One region of the Methylocystis heyeri genome, then DNA from elsewhere that is predicted to be linked to it. Evidence: riboswitches for the same ligand, from Rfam matches in the RefSeq annotation. Region 1 holds a riboswitch; the other holds the start of a gene.
What was found. Region 1 has a riboswitch for cobalamin ahead of H2LOC_RS05990 (CbtB domain-containing protein). Riboswitches for the same ligand answer to the same signal wherever they lie in the genome.
Positions count from the first base shown of each region.

Region 2: another riboswitch for cobalamin. It lies ahead of H2LOC_RS18790 (TonB-dependent siderophore receptor); the one in region 1 lies ahead of H2LOC_RS05990 (CbtB domain-containing protein).

Region 1 is NZ_CP046052.1:1,335,369-1,340,976, reverse strand. Features, by position in the region: gene H2LOC_RS06010 (Nramp family divalent metal transporter) at 1-1,067, shown strand, start outside; gene H2LOC_RS06005 (class I SAM-dependent methyltransferase) at 1,156-1,941, shown strand; gene cobO (cob(I)yrinic acid a,c-diamide adenosyltransferase) at 1,968-2,582, opposite strand; gene H2LOC_RS05995 (cysteine rich repeat-containing protein) at 2,762-3,001, shown strand; cobalamin riboswitch at 3,138-3,332, shown strand; gene H2LOC_RS05990 (CbtB domain-containing protein) at 3,363-3,554, shown strand; gene H2LOC_RS05985 (CbtA family protein) at 3,561-4,232, shown strand; gene cobW (cobalamin biosynthesis protein CobW) at 4,355-5,386, shown strand; gene cobN (cobaltochelatase subunit CobN) at 5,394-5,608, shown strand, end outside.
Region 2 is NZ_CP046052.1:4,171,119-4,176,726, forward strand. Features, by position in the region: gene H2LOC_RS18790 (TonB-dependent siderophore receptor) at 1-2,253, opposite strand, end outside; cobalamin riboswitch at 2,372-2,568, opposite strand; gene H2LOC_RS18795 (apolipoprotein A-IV repeat region-like domain-containing protein) at 2,734-5,608, opposite strand, start outside.

The sequences.
Region 1 (5,608 bases):
CCGCAAGGCTCGGCCTGGGCGCAGGGCTGGATCTCGCGCAGGCGTGCCGGGTGCATTTTCCCCGCCCGGTCGGGGTTGGGCTGTGGCTGGTGGCCGAGGCCGCCATTCTCGCCACCGACCTCGCGGAAATCATCGGCACGGCGATCGGGCTGCAGCTGCTGTTCGGCCTGCCGCTCGCCGGCGGCATCGTCGTCACCCTGCTGGACACTTTTCTGGTGCTCGCCTTCGAGCGTGCCGGCTTTCGTAAAATCGAACTCTTCGTCGTCGCGCTTCTGGGGCTGATCGCGATTTCTTTCTCGGCGCAGCTCGCCATGGCGAATGTCGATTTCGCCTATGTCGCAAAAGGTCTTCTCCCGACCCCGGAATTTTTCTCCGATCCCGAGATGCTTTATCTGGGCCTCGGCATTCTGGGCGCCACGGTGATGCCGCATAATCTCTTTCTGCACTCCTATATCGTGCAGACCAGAGCCGTAGGCGCCTCCCGCGGGGAGAAATCCGAGGCGATCCGCTTCGCGGTCATCGACAGCACCATTGCGCTGCTGTTCGCGCTGCTGATCAACGGCGCCATCCTGGTGCTGGCGGCTTCGGTGTTTTTCGCCAGCGGACACAAGGAGGTGGCCGAGCTCGGCGAGGCCTACCGCCTTATAACGCCTCTGCTCGGGGCGCCGATGGCGTCGACGCTTTTCGCCGTGGCGCTGATCGCCTGCGGGCTGAATTCCACGGTCACGGCCACTCTCGCGGGGCAGGTGGTGATGGAAGGCTTCCTGCGCCTGCGCCTGAAGCCGGCGACCCGAAGATTCGTCACGCGGCTGATAGCCATAGCGCCGGCGGTGGCGATCACGCTCTACTATGGAGAATCGGCGACAGGGCGTCTTCTGGTGGCGAGTCAGGTGGTCCTGAGCCTCGCCTTGCCTTTCGCGGTTCTGCCTCTGCTTTGGTTCACCTCGTCGCGGCGTGTCATGGGCGAATTTGTCGCGCCGCACTTCCTCACCATGCTCGCAGGAGTCATCGCCGCCGCGATCGTCGTTCTCAACGCCAAGCTCGTCTATGACGCGGTTGCGGGCTGAAACGCCGGGCTGCTTGCTTTTATCGCCCTCTTATTAAACAACGTCTGCCGTCGCATTGGAAAAGCGAAACTGGAGCCCGTTCAGCCGGATGTTGCCGCATTTTGTCCAAAGGACCTACAGCCGCCTCAAGCGCAATCTCTGGCAATTGCCGCTCACCGGCGCGCCGGGGCCTTTCCGCAGCGAGGCGAAAAGGGACGGCGATCTGGCGGCGGAAATCGCGGCCTATGAAAAATCCGCCGGGCTCGCCCATGGCGCGGGTTCGCTGCCCTTGCGGACCTTGCTGCGCATCGAGCAACTGCTCCCCGAGGGGGAGGTCAGCTCCGTCGAAACCGGCTGTGGGAAGTCGACGATCTTCTTTTCCCGGATTTCCAAAAAGCACCGGGTCTTTTGTCTCGACGACCGCGACGCCGGCGCGTCGTCGAGCGTCGGCTATTTCATGGATTGCCCGGCCACCCGGATGGAGGCCGTCGACGTCGTGTTCGGCCCGACCCAGGCGACGCTGCCCCTGTTCAAAGGCCACGAGCCTTATGATATCGTCATGATCGACGGGCCCCACGGGTTCCCTTTTCCCGAACTCGAATATTATTATTTTTACCCGCATCTGAAGCAGGACGGGCTGCTCGTTCTCGACGACATCCACATCGCGACCATCGGGCGCCTCGCCGATTTCATCGCGGAAGATCGCATGTTCGAACTGGTCGAATGCATCGGCGCCACCGCGATATTCCGGCGCACCGCGGCTCCGACCTTCGATCCCTTCGGCGACGGCTGGTGGGAGCAGGGGTTCAACCGCCGCCGCGCCGACTTCAACAAACATGTCCATCTTTTGGACGGCAAGCGCAGGAAGCCGTTTTCATTCGAGGGGCGGTTTTAGGTGGGGCCTGACGCCTCAACGAAAGGCTAAAACTCGATCCCCTCCTGCGCCTTCACGCCGCCGGCGAAATGGTGCTTGACCAGGGTCATTTCGGTCACGAGGTCGGCGGCGTCGAGCATTTCCTGCTTGGCGTTCCGGCCCGTGACGACGACATGCAGATCGTCGCGCCGGGCCCGCAGCGCGGCGATCACTTCCTCCAGCGGCAGGTGCTCGTATCGTAGCGCTATGTTCAGCTCGTCGAGCACCAGAAGACGAATATCGGGGTCCGCCATCAGTTCCTGCGTCTTGGCCCAGGCGCGGCGGGCCGCGGCCTCGTCGCGGGCGCGGTCTTGGGTCTCCCAGGTGAACCCTTCGCCGAGCGTGTGCCAGGAGACGAGATCCTCGCCGAGCCGTTCCAGCATGGAGCGCTCGCCGCTCCGCCACGCGCCCTTGCCGAACTGTACCACGCCGATTTTCCAGCCATGGCCGAGCGCCCGCAGCGCGAGGCCGAAAGCCGCGGTCGATTTGCCCTTGCCGGGGCCGGTGTGGACCATGAGCAGGCCTTTCGAGTCGATCGGCTTGCTCGCCACCTCGGCGTCCTGGACCGCCTTGCGCTTTTCCATTTTGGCGCGGTGACGCTGTGCTGCTGCTTCATCCGTCATGGGTCGTTCGCCCGATAGCTCGACGACGCTGCGCGCCGTATCAATTGCCGATTTCTATTTCATAGCGATGGGGTGAAGGTCCTTCACCTTATTGCACTGCTTTTCCTGCATCCGGCTTGATGAACCGGCTTCGCAGGGTAAACTCGCAAGCGTGGCCGACAAATAGGGGAGGGCCGTCCATGAATGTCAAAAATTTGGCGCTGGCGATTGTTTCCTTGGCGTATTTCGTTTCGCCCGCAGGGGCGCAGGAGGCGCGCGAGGCTCTGATCAAATATTGCAAAGCGGATGTCGAGAGGCTTTGCGCCGGGGTCGAGCCGGGCGGCGGCCGGATCATCAAATGCCTCAAGGAGCATAAGGAAGAGATGAGCGTCGGCTGCGCCGAGGCGCTGATGAAGATCAAATCGGAGATGGGAAAATAAGGGGCTCCTCCCGCCGGTGCGCATCGGCTCCAACTCCGGCCTCGCATCGGTTCGCGGCGCCTGCCGTGGATGGCCGGGCCGAGCCCGGCCAGGGCGGAAGCGCGAACAGCTTTCGTTTGACGCAGCTTCTGTACGCGCCTAAGACCTTTGTGACGGTTCTTCGCAAGAAGTGAAAAGGGAACGCGGTGAGGAGCGATCCAATCCCGCGGCTGCCCCCGCAACTGTGACCGGAGAGGCCGCGCCATCAGCCACTGGAGCTTCGGCTCTCCGGGAAGGCGGCGCACTCCAAAGACCCGGGAGCCAGGAGACCTGCCGTCAGAGCTGAAATTATCGCCGCCGGTGGGGCGGCAGGGAGACGATCATGATTCATTCTCACCTTTCCAGCGTCGCCGGCCTCCATGTTTCCGCCAAGCGGATCGAAGCGATCAAAGCCGCTTTCGTCGCCCTGTTCGTCGGCGCGGGCCTGGTCTATTTCGCCGGTTTCTCCGGCGCCGAGGCGGCCCATAACGCCGCTCACGACACGCGTCATTCACTTTCCTTTCCCTGTCACTAAAGCAGCGTGATACAGCGCGTCCTGGCGATTGGTCTAATCGCCGGGCTTGTCGCAGGGCTTGCGATCGCGGCGCTGCAACATGTCACCACGACGCCGTTGATTCTCGCGGCGGAGGTCTATGAGACCGCGCAGCACGGCCATGAGGCGGACGAGGGCTGGAAGCCCGCGGAAGGCATTCAGCGCACTGCGGCGACCAGCGTCGCCGACGTTGCAGCGGCCTCCGGCTACGCCCTAGTCCTGATCGGCCTGATGCTGGCGGCGGGCGAGGCCATCGAGCCGAGACGTGCAGTCGCCTGGGCCGCCTGCGGATTCGCCTCCACCGGGCTTGCCACGGCGCTGGGGCTGGCGCCTCAATTGCCGGGAGCAGCCGAGACCGACGTGGTCATGCGGCAGATCTGGTGGGTCGGCGCCGCCGCCGCGACCGGCGCAGGGCTTTTTCTGTTGTTCCGGTCAGAAAAGCTGGCGGCCATGTCGCTCGGCGCAGCCTTGATCCTTGCGCCCCATATCGTCGGCGCGCCCAAGCCGGCCGTTCCGCAAAGCACGGTTCCGGCGGAGCTCGCCGCGCGCTTTGCGGCGTCTTCGCTGGCCGTCCATGCTGCGATGTGGATTCTGACCGGCTTTGTGGTCGGTGTGCTATGGCGCGAGTTTTCCGCAAGGGGGCGTGGAACGGCGTCTTAGGGCGCATTCCGCAAAAGTTGACGGACTTTTGCGGACAGAATGCTCTCAAACCCCAGGATGTGGCGCGATTTCTTTCCGCTCGAACGATGCCGTTCCAGCGGAAAAGGCGCTAAAGAGGCAAAATGAGCGCGAAAATTCCCGCCACGATCATCACGGGCTTCCTCGGCGCCGGCAAGACCACACTGATCCGCCATCTGCTGGAGACGACGCGGGACCGTCGCCTCGCGCTCATCATCAACGAGTTCGGCGACGTCGGCGTCGATGGCGAAATCCTGCGCGCCTGCGGCGTGGAGAATTGCCCGGAAGAAAACATCGTCGAGCTCGCCAACGGATGCCTCTGCTGCACCGTCGCAGACGATTTCGCACCCGCGATCGAGGCGTTGCTGGCGCATGACAATCCGCCCGAGCACATCATCATCGAGACCTCGGGCCTCGCGCTGCCTAAGCCTCTGGTCAAGGCTTTCGACTGGCCGGCGATACGTTCGCGCCTGACGGTGGACGGCGTCATCGCGGTCGTCGACGGCCGCGCCGTAGCCGAGGGGCGTTTCGCCGACGACCTCGAAGCCATCGCCGCGGAGCGCGCGCAGACCGAGACCATCGACCACGACAATCCTCTCGAAGAAGTATTCGAGGATCAGCTCGCCTGCGCCGATCTCATCGTCCTCAACAAGATAGATCTTCTCGACGCCGATGAAGACGCGGCGGTGATGGCGACCCTGGCCAATGGAACGCCGCGCGGCGTCAAGGTGCTGCGCGCGCGTCATGGCGCGGTCGATTCGCGAGCTGCGCTCGGGCTTTCCGCCGCCGCCGAGGACGATCTCGCCAATCGGCCGTCGCATCATGACGCGCTCGATGAGCACGACCACGAGGATTTCGAAAGCTTCGTCGTGGAAATCGCCGCGGCGCAAGATGCTGCCGGGCTGGTGGCGAGGCTCGCGGAAGTCTCCGCGGCGCATGACGTGTTGCGCATAAAGGGCTTTGCGGAAGTCGTCGGCAAGCCCATGCGCCTGCTGGTGCAGGGGGTGGGCCCGCGGTTTCAGCATCAGTTCGACCGGCCCTGGGGTTTGGGAGAACGACGCTCCAGCCGGCTGGTGGTGATCGGGCGCAAGGGCCTCGACCGCGAGGCGATCGTCGCAGCGCTCGCGACGCGTTAGCTGCGCCATGCATCTGCTCGCCCGCGATCTTCACGGTCTCGACGACGCAGATTCTGCGGTCGATCTCGAGCAGACGCCCGCCGACGTCGTGTTCCTGTCCTTTTCGGATTCGGAGCTGCGCCAGATCGCGCGCCTGCATGAACAGGCCTTTACAGACGGCTTCACGCTCCGTTGCGCGCCGCTCGCGCTGCTGAAGCATCCCTATTCGGTCGACCTTTACGT
Region 2 (5,608 bases), 1.7 Mb from region 1:
CAGCCCGTAGCTCGGCGCCGACGAGCCATAGATGTAGGAGCCGTCGTCGGCGTAGTGATGGAACGGAAGATAGCCCGTGTAGTCGTAGCGCGCGCCGAGCTTCAAGCCTTTCAGTTGGCCATCCCTGAATTCGTAGCTCGACGAGAGGGTCCCCGTGTTGCGCGGAACGAAGGGTAGCGGCGAACCAATGGGTGCGACATTGACGTTGAAGGGCATCGACCTGGTCGCAATGGCGTCGATGTTGGCGTAGGCCAGATTCACGTTCCAGCCGGGCAGCGGCTCGCCCTGAATTTCGAGTTCCGGTCCCTGTGATCGTCCTTCGCCGATGAGCAGCACGGAATTGAAATTGTGCGGAACGCCGACGGGAATGTTGGTCTTGACGAGATGATAATAGTCGGCCGTGACTTGAAGCCTGTCGTTCAGCAATGAAAGCTTGAGTCCCGCCTCCTCCTGCACGCCGGCGCTCGGCGGCGTCGGTTGGTCCGTGCCGTAGACCAATTGGCCATTGTAGTTCGGGCTGTAGGATTCCGAGTAGCTACCATAGAAGCTGATCCATTCGAGCGGCCGCCACAGCAGCGCGGCGCGCGGCGTGATCCTGTGATCGAGGGACTGGCCTCTTTTGGCGATCGTGTCGAAGTTGCAGGGAACGCCGGTCCAGGGATACGCAAAGAGCCCGCAGGTCGAGGTATCGGCGGCGCCCGTCCGGCTGTTGATATATTGGTAGCGCGCCCCTCCCAGCACGTTGAAGCCATAGGGCAGCTTGATCTGATCCTGCAGATAGACGCCGAGATTGTCGGCGTATTGTTCCGTGGCGTTGGACGGCGCCAGTCCATAGGGCAGGGGTGAAAGCCGGGTCGGCGGGCCCAGGAGGGCGATCGTTCCCGGATAGGCCGGCGCCTGACTGACGCCCCTGAAATTATAGCGGTAGTAATCGGCGCCGATCAGCAAGGCGTGACCGATCTGCTCGGTGGTATTGAAATGGCCAACCAGATTGACCGTGGTGGCATATTCCGCCTGTCTGTTGTCGGACGGATAAGAAGAATAATTCAGTAGGACCGAATTGGAGGGTGTATAGCAAGAACCGACGTACCGTGGATTGGTGATGCAATCTTGGATGTTGGTCGAGCCGCCGATATCCTGCCAGTTGTTGCGCAAGAGCTGCATGAAGGCGGTCTGCTGGATCGACCAGTCCTTGTCGAAGGCGTGACGCCACGTAAGCTCGGTGAGGCTCTGCTCCTGCGTGTAGGGCGATGGTGGTCCGAAGTTCACGCTGCGCCCGAGCCACAGCGGGATGACGTTGTTGTAATAGGGAATGAAATACTGGTCCTGGTTCAGATTGTTTCGTTGGTATTGCTCCGATACCCTGATCCAGGTGTCGGCGTCGACGTTCCAGCGGAAGGTCGGGTTGACCATCCAATTCCTGCTGTAGTCGAACTGTCGGAAAGACCCGTCGTTCTCGTACGATCCGACGACGCGGTAAAGCATGCTCTTGTCTGGAGTTAGGGGTCCGGTGGCGTCGAGAGTGGTCCGGTAGGAGGCATAGCCGCCGATCTGCTGCTGGACCGAATATGCGGGCCGATCCAGCGGCTGCCTGGTGTTGAGATTGACGATGCCCCCGGGCTCCACGGCGCCGTAAAGGACGGCGGCAGGACCTTTCAGCACTTCGATGTTCTCGACATTCGCCAGCTCGGCGCCGCCCGGGCCGGCGAAGGCGGTCCCGAAGCTGTCGATTCTGAACCCGTCGCGGAAATAATTCTGCGTCGGGAAGCCTCGGATATTGAGCTTTGTGAAGGTATTTCCGAGCGCGGCGTTACCGCCGCCAGCTGTGTTGACGCCGCCGACATTGCGCAGCGCCTGATCGAGCGTCACGGCCTGCTGGTCTTCCAGCATCTGATGCGTGACGATCTTGGTCGCGACCGGCGTATCCATGACCGGCGCGTCGACCTTGGTCCCGACCGATTGGATCGGCGCGGCATAGGATTTGGGATCGTTGCAGACTCCGCCGGCGCAGAGCTGGCCGTTGTTGCCGGGGCCGATTTCCGCGCCGTAGCCGCCCGGGGCCGCCGAGGGGTCGGCAATCGGCTTTGCGGCCGAAGGGAGCGGCTTGGGCGCATCCACCTCGATCGCGGGAAGCCATTCCTGGCCATAGGCGGAGGGCGACAGGGAGGCTGATAAGATACAGGGCAGGATAGGCAGGCGACGCCGCGTGATGGCGCAAAATCCGCGTTTCGCGGATGGGGAGTTCTCGGGCATGGAAATTCGCAGCAGGCGTGGGCCGTCACTGCGAAAGGTCTTGGCCTGTCATATTCGCGCTGAAAGCGCGCTACGACAGTTTTGGACCGCCTCGGTGCACCCCGCCCGACGCTATCGCGCGTGACCACGAACGATGGCAGGTCTCCTGGCTCACGGGTCTTCGCCTCGGACCGCCTTCCCAGGGATGCCTCCCCAGTGGCTTACTGGCCCTTAGACTCGCCGCTTACAGTTGCGGGGGCAGCCCCGGCATTGCGCAAGTTGCGCGCACCGGGTTCCCTTTTGATCCCCGAGGGGAACCATCAGCGCAAATAAGGACGCAGGCGCGGCGCCCTGTCAAGCTGCTTTGCAAAAGGAAATGCGAACTGCGGCTGTTCCAAAAAACGCTCATCGACCGGACGGAGGCGCCCGGTCGATGAGAAAGTCGCCACGAAACTCGAGGTTGGAGTGTCTTTTTCCGACGACTCCGTCGTTCGAGCAGCCTTATTCCAGCCGCCCTGCGGCGTGGTTCAGCATAGTGTAGACCTTGCCCGCCTCGCCTGTGAGGAGATCGAGCGTCCGCGCGCCGTCGCGATCGTTGCGGCCCGTTTCATTGAGCAGCTCGTCGAAATTGCGGATGTATTGGTCGATGGTGTTGCGGAAGTCCGCGTCGGCGCGATATCTGCGGCGGATTTCCTCGAGGGTCTGGTGGCCTTGCGCCGTATAGAGCCGGCGCGAGAGCAGTCCCTGCCGCTCGCCTCTCTGGAAACGCCTCCACAATTCGGCCACCGCCGCATTATCGACCATGCGGGCGATATCGAGGGTCAGATTGTCGAGCGCGCCCGAAGCTTGCGCCTGGTTCGGCCGCTGATTGGCCGGTGCAGGCTCCGCCTCGTCCTGGGAGGCGCGCGCCAGCAGATCGGTCAGCCAGCCCTGGCCGCCGGGGCCCGGCGCGCGGGCGGCGGGCGAGGGGGCCGGGGCCGCCGGCCTTTGGCGGCTCGCTTCGCGCGCCGTCTCGGCGCCGCGTCCGGCCGGCTCAAAGGGACGGCGCGCGCCGCCGGCGCCGGTTTCGGAAATATCGTAGACCCGGCTGGAGCGGGCGACGATGTCGGTCAGCTCGTTGAGCGCCTTGACCTGATCCCCCACGACGCGGCGCAGCGCCGCCGCCTGTTCCGCGGTTTCGCGCGGCAGCTCCTGGGCCCCGCGCCGCACCTCGGCGCGCGTGGTTTCCATCTCGTCGTGGATTTCCTGCGCGAGACCCCGAATCTCGGTGACGGCCGAGGCGAATCTTTCGGCGGCTTCGGAGAAGATCGCGTTCAGTTCGCCGTTGGCCTGTTCGTAGGCCGACCGCAACGCAGCCGCCGTCTGGTCGCGCTCGGTCTCCGCGGCCGACCGGATCGCCGAGAAGCCTTCGTCCACGACATGCGCCGTTTCCTGCGCGGTTTGCTTCAGCATGCCTCCGATGTTTCCGGCCCGCGTTTCGACCTCGCGGAAGCTTTGGTCCATCATTCCGGTGAAAGCGCTCAGCGAGCCCTGGAACTCGGCCTGTTTCTGGTCCATCAGCGAAACCAGGGTCGCCAGCGACTCGCGCCGCGCCTCGAAGGCTGCGTCCAGAGCGCCCTGGCTGCGCGACAATTGCTCCGCGCTCTGCGCCAGCGAGCGCTGATGGCTTTCCATCTGGCCGACGATGACGGAGGCGTCGCCCACGGCGCTGTCGGCCACGGCGTCGAGAGCCTCGATCTGGCTCGCGACCGATTCGATCGCGTTCTTGAACTCCGCCAGCCGTCCGCCGAGCTCGGTTTCGAGCTTGGCGAAATTGCCCCCCGCCTGTTCGATGATGTGCTGCAGGGAGCTGTTGGTCCGCCCGAGGCTTTCGAGCAGCGCGGGGAGTTCGGAGCGCAGCTTTTCGTTGGTGGAGACGAGCGTGGCGACGGAGGTCTGGGCGCCCTCGTTCAACGCGCCCGCCAGCAGGCTGGCGGAGTGTTCGATCGCGCCCACGAGTTCGTCCCGCTTGCGGTTGAGATGATCGAGGAGCGTGTCGGTCCGGTTGTCGATGGCCTGAGAAACGAGGTCGCCCACTCTCGAGAGTTCCTGGGTGACATCCGCGCCGCGGTCGCCCAGAACCGCGTGAATCTGCCCCAGCCTTCGGTCGAGCGAAGAATTGATGTCGTCGACATGCTGCGTCAGGGTCTGGCCCAGTTCGCCCGTCCTGGAGTGCAGGGCGGCGTCGAGCTCGCGCCGGGCGGCGGCGAGGGTTTCGTGAATTTCGGCGACGCGCGCCGCGATCGTGTCGGCGACCAGACGGCCGCGCTCTCCGAGTTCGTCGGAGACCTGACTGAGCTTCTGGACCACATTGGTCTCGAACACGTCGATGCGGCTGTCCAGGGTTTCGAAGAGCTCGATGCGGTCGTCGAGAACGCTGGCGATTTCTTCGGCCTTGCCGCCGAGCGCCTGGTTGATCTGCTGCGTTTTATCCACGAGCGACTGGGTGAGCGCGTTGGAGCGCGCGACGATCGTCTCGTCGAGCTCCTTGAGCTTGGCGTCCAGGGCGGCTGCTGCCTGCTGGCTGCCTTCGCTGAACGCGCGCGCCACTTCGATCGCGTGTTTCGCCATGGAGTCATGGAGATTCTGATGGCCTGCCGAGAGCCCGGCGTCGATCCGGCCGGCCAGGGCCTCGATCCGCTCGCCGGCTTGCCGCGCGCGGCCGTCGGCGGCGGTCTCGATGTTCTGGAGTTTCTCGTCGAGAATCTCGGACATCGAATTCGCCCGCTCGTCGAGCTTGTTGACCAGCGCGCCGCCTTTTTGCGTGAGGGCGGTTTCGATGGCGTCGAGCCTCTGCCCGACCTCGGCGGCCAGTTTGTCCGCGCTGGCGCCGATCCGGCCGGTCACCACGGCGTTATGCGCGTCGAGCTGCTCGATGAGCGCGCCGCTGCGCGCGAAGATGGAATTCTCGACGCCGAGCAGCTTTTCGTCCAGCTCCTGCCCGAAGCGCCGCGAATTGTCGCCGATCTTCGCTGCGATCTGCTCGGATTGCGCGGAAATCTTCTCGAGGAATTCTCCGCCCCCTCCGACGATGGCTTTTTCCACCCCGCTGAGCTTCTCGTCGAGCTCCTCGCCGAAATGGCGGGAGTTGTCGCCGATTCTCGCCGCGAGGCGTTCGGATTCGGAGGAGATCTTGTAGAGCAGCTGGTCGCCCTGGCGGGTCAGGGACTCTTCCATGGCGTTGAGCCGGTCTCCGAGGGTTTCGGAGATTTGCTGCGAGCAATCCGCCAGCCGCGCCGAGGTTTCCTGGGTTTGTGCGATGAGGCGATCCGCCAGAGCCCCGCCGCGCTCCACGATCGTTTCGTCGACGGCGCGCAGCCCCTGCTCCACCTGCGAG